One region of the Aliidiomarina minuta genome, then DNA from elsewhere that is predicted to be linked to it. Evidence: predicted binding sites of a transcription regulator. Region 1 holds the regulator's gene; the other holds the start of a gene.

Region 1 (2,405 bases):
GTTTAAAAAGATTCCGTTGAATGGCTGTATTTTCACCAAGCTGGATGAATGTCTGAGCCTGGGTGAAGTATTAAGTACCGCGATTCATAACAGCCTGCCGATCAGTTATCTGACGGATGGCCAGCAGGTTCCTGAAGATATCAAGGTAGCTGATGCGCGTTATCTGATAGAACAGGCTGCAGCTATGGCAGCAAAGACTAAGCCCGAGAGCTACCGCTTTAATGCGGAAGCGAGTTCGCAGCTGTCACAGCAGTAATAAGAAGAGATAACTATCGTGATAGATCAAGCAAGCGGTTTACGCAAAATGATGAAGCAGAGCATGGTCAAGGTGATTGCGGTCACCGGCGGCAAAGGAGGCGTGGGTAAAACCAATGTTTCTCTGAATATGGCCGTGGGCATGGCTCAGCAAGGGCAGCGAGTATTAGTTCTGGACGCTGATTTGGGGCTGGCCAATGTAGATGTCATGTTGGGGCTACGAGTGCGCCGGAATCTGTCTCATGTGCTGGCTGGACAGTGCGACTTAGATGATATTCTGGTAGAAGGCCCGGCGGGCATAAAAATAGTGCCAGCCACCTCAGGCACCCGCAATATGGTTGAATTAAGCCCTGCAGAACACGCTGGCCTGATTCGCGCCTTCAGCTCCATGCAGGAAGATTTCGATGTCTTAATCATCGACACTGCGGCAGGCATATCGGATATGGTTCTTAGTTTTTCCCGTGCTGCTCAGGATGTGGTTCTGGTGGTCTGTGACGAGCCTACGTCGATTACTGATGCTTACGCACTGGTCAAGGTACTCAGCCGGGAGCATCAGGTGTTCCGTTTTAAAGTCATTGCCAACATGGTGCGAACCATGCGTGAAGGGCAGGTTTTATTCAACAAGCTGACTAAAGTGACCGACCGCTTCCTTGATGTAGCGCTGGAGCTGGCCGCTATAGTGCCTTATGACGAAAACCTGCGCAAAGGCGTGAGGCGTCAGCAACTGGTGATAGAAGCCTTTCCCAGATCGCCTTCTTCACTGGCATTTAAAGCGCTGGCCCACCGGGCGGCCAGGTGGCCGGTCAGTGGTCAGCCAGGCGGTCATTTAGAATTTTTTATTGAGCAATTAGTACAACAGCCGACAACCTATAAAGGGGTGGCCAATGAGTAAAGCAGCTGCCTACGCGATATCTCGCGACGACCGGACCCAGATTGTTGAACAACATACCAATCTGGTGAAACGTATAGCGCACCATATGGTGGCCCGTTTACCCGCCAGTGTGCAGGTCGATGACCTGATTCAGGCAGGCATGATAGGCCTGTTGGAGGCATCAGGTAATTTTGATCATAGCAAAGGGGCCAGTTTTGAAACCTTTGCCGGGATCCGTATTCGCGGTGCCATGCTGGATGAAATCCGGCGTGGCGACTGGGCACCTCGTTCAGTGCATAAAAATAGCCGCCTGATTGCGACCGCTATTCGTGAAGTTGAAAGTGAGACTGGCCGCGATGCACGGGATTTGGAAGTTGCCGAAAAACTGAATATGGAACTCGATGATTATCATCATATTTTGAATGACGTGCGCTCAGGGCGTATGATTGGCATCGAAGATTTAGGGGTAACGGAAGACGCTTTGCTTTCTGATAAGCAGGACGCTTCTTTTGATGGCCCTTTTAATGATATAGAGCAGGATGCGTTCCAGCGCTCTTTATCAGCTTCAATTCGGACTTTGCCAGAACGTGAAGCGCTGGTATTGTCTTTATATTACGATGAAGAACTGAACTTAAAAGAAATTGGTGAAGTATTAAGTGTCAGCGAATCTCGGGTAAGTCAGATACACAGCCAGGCCATGCTACGACTAAAATCGCGTATGCAAGACTGGACTGGCTGATATAATAATTAACCTTTTATAAATCAATTGCCTCAGTGGAGGGTACTTTGGATAAAAGTATGAAAATCCTGGTCGTAGACGACTTTTCTACGATGCGACGTATTATCAAGAATCTGTTACGTGATCTTGGTTTCCAGAATATAGAAGAAGCAGATGACGGTACTACCGCGCTGCCGATGCTGCAGAATGGTGATTTTGATTTTGTTGTAACTGACTGGAACATGCCTGGTATGCAGGGGATTGATCTGTTGCGGGCTATTCGGGCCGACGACAGCATGAAAGAGATTCCTGTGCTTATGGTGACGGCGGAGGCGAAACGTGAACAGATCATTGAGGCAGCTCAAGCGGGTGTAAACGGATATATAGTAAAACCTTTTACGGCGGCCACGTTGAAAGAAAAACTGGACAAAGTGTTTGAACGTCTTGGGTAATCAAAGCAAGGACCAGCCTATGAAAAGCGAAGTTGGGCCGGCAATTAGCCTTGAACAGGCACGTGAGCTGGTAATCTTACTCGAAGCTGATAAGCAGGAAGAAGCGAAC
Region 2 (2,405 bases), 240 kb from region 1:
ATACAAATGGCTGTATTAGTTGGACGTCAGGCACCTGATTTTACTGCATCAGCAGTACTAGGCAACGGCGAAATCGTAGAAGATTTTACTTTCAGTGAGCAAATTAAAGGTAAAAAAGCGGTACTTTTCTTTTACCCGCTGGACTTCACTTTCGTATGCCCTTCAGAGCTGATTGCTTTTGATAAGCGCCTGGCTGAATTCGAAAAGCGTGGTGTTAAAGTGATTGGTTGTTCAATCGACTCTCAGTTTTCACATAACGCATGGCGTAACACCAGTGTTGATAACGGTGGTATTGGTGAAGTTAAATACCCACTGGTTGCTGACGTTAAGCACGAAATCTGTAAAGCATACGATGTAGAGCATCCTGAAGCAGGCGTAGCTTTCCGTGCGTCTTTCTTGATTGACGAAGCTGGTCAGGTACGTCATCAGGTAGTTAACGACTTGCCTCTGGGTCGTAACATCGATGAAATGCTGCGTATGGTTGACGCTTTGAACTTTCACGAAGAACACGGTGAAGTTTGCCCAGCTGGCTGGAACGAAGGTGACGAAGGTATGAAAGCGGACGCTGCAGGCGTTGCTGATTATCTGTCTAAGAATTCTGGCAAGCTGTAAGCCTACCGGAAATAAAAAAAACCGCGCTTCGGCGCGGTTTTTTTGTGCGTGTTAGGGGAGGGGCCAGCCGCCGAGGGCGCGCCAGCGGTTTACCATCCAGCAGAACAGTTCTGCGGTACGTTCGGTGTCGTAGACGGCTGAGTGGGCCTGGTTGCCGTCGAACTCTATACCTGCGGTCTTACAGGCTTTCGCAAGTACCGTTTGCCCAAGTGTTAAAGCGGCTAGTGCCGCGGTGTCAAAAGTAACAAAGGGGTGGAACGGGTTGCGTTTTATATTGTTGCGTTGGGCTGCGGCCATCATGAAGTTGTGATCAAAAGTGGCATTGTGCCCGACCAGCACTGAGCGCTGACATTCGGCAGCTTTTTGCGCTTTACGTACCGCTGTGAAAATTTTCTTAATAGCTTCGTCTTCACTGATAGCGCCACGTAAGGGGCTATGGGGATCAATGCCGTTAAATTCGATGGCAGCCTGCTCGATATTAGCGCCGGCAAAAGGTTCGACGTGCGCATGATGGGTGGCCACCGGGTGTAGATCTCCGTTATCATCAAAGTCGAGGATAACAGCGGCGATTTCCAGCAGGGCATCGGTTTGTGAATTAAAGCCTGCGGTTTCGACATCAATAACTACGGGTAAATAACCACGAAAACGCTCTTTCATTTTGTTGTTGGTGCTGGGGCTGGTCTCGCTCATGAAGCTCCTGTGTGCCATCTTCACTGTGATTTTAACGCTGGCTAGTATGCCAGAAAGGCGTTTTAAATGCTAAAGAAGCACGGCCAGGGGTCGATAAATAAGTCAAACCCGGAACAGGAAGCGATCCATGCTTAAAAAAGTACTGACCTTATCTTTATTAGCAGGCTTGATAGCAAGTCAGACGGCTAATGCATCAGTGCGTCAGTATGGAGCCAACCTGGATAACTCAGAGTGGCGGGTCAGTGAATACTCTCCGCTGCAATGTACCCTTGAGCACGATATTCCCCGTTATGGTAATGTGCGTTTTGTCAGTGAAGCGAGTCGCGATATGAACCTGCGCCTGCAGCTGGACATGATGCGTTTGCCTGATACTTACGATGTGGCTCGCGTTAAATCGGTGGCGCCGCACTGGCGTCCTGGTGTCGCCAGCCAGGAACTGGGTAATATGGATCTCTATCGTCAGTTCAGCAGTGAATTGGACAAACCTATGGCGTGGACAGTATTGACTGAGCTTGAGAAGGGGATGAAGCCAACTTTCTTTTATGAAGACTGGCACAATTCACGAGATTCGGTGCAGGTCAGTTTATCGGCAGTCAACTTCCATGACCGTTATGATGACTTTTTACATTGCATCAGTAACTTGTTGCCCTACAGCTTTGAAGATATTTCTTTTACGGTGTTAAATTATCAGGAATACACTGAGCAGTTAACCAACCCTTCGAAACGCCGGCTCATGCAGATTAGCGAATACTTACGCCATGATACTGATATTCAGCTGGTGCTGGTCGATGCGCATACTGATTCTTACGGTACCTACGAAGAGAACGAAGAACTGGCTGAGCGACGTGCTCAGTCGGTGAAAGATTTTTTACTACAGCATGGTGTAGAAGAAGAGCAGATTGCGGTGAATGCGCATGGCGAAATGCGCCACTCTGCTGGTAACCAGAATGAGTTGGAGCGAGCTAAAAACCGTCGCGTGGTGATTCAGATGAAGCGGCCTTTTAATCCTTCCTTGCTAAGCAGCCGTGCTGATTAAAAGCACGGCTAAATTTCGGTTTTCTCTTTAAACTCACAAAGATCTTCAATAATGCATGAACCACAGC

The links. The regulator FliA, encoded in region 1, starts transcription of late flagellar genes. The targets are predictions, from matches to a motif close to CTAAAGNTNNNNNNNNNNNNGCCGATA.
Region 2: the regulator FliA is predicted to act here: its motif matches at 1,372-1,398, upstream of CWE09_RS05450 (flagellar protein MotY).

The regions. Positions count from the first base shown of each region.
Region 1 covers NZ_PIPL01000001.1:1,367,474-1,369,878, reverse strand. The annotation lists gene flhF (flagellar biosynthesis GTPase FlhF) at 1-256, shown strand, start outside; gene CWE09_RS06560 (MinD/ParA family protein) at 305-1,147, shown strand; gene CWE09_RS06555 (RNA polymerase sigma factor FliA) at 1,140-1,865, shown strand; gene cheY (chemotaxis response regulator CheY) at 1,913-2,296, shown strand; gene CWE09_RS06545 (protein phosphatase CheZ) at 2,316-2,405, shown strand, end outside.
Region 2 covers NZ_PIPL01000001.1:1,129,121-1,131,525, reverse strand. The annotation lists gene CWE09_RS05460 (peroxiredoxin) at 7-612, shown strand; gene rnt (ribonuclease T) at 664-1,302, opposite strand; gene CWE09_RS05450 (flagellar protein MotY) at 1,430-2,338, shown strand; gene nth (endonuclease III) at 2,347-2,405, opposite strand, start outside.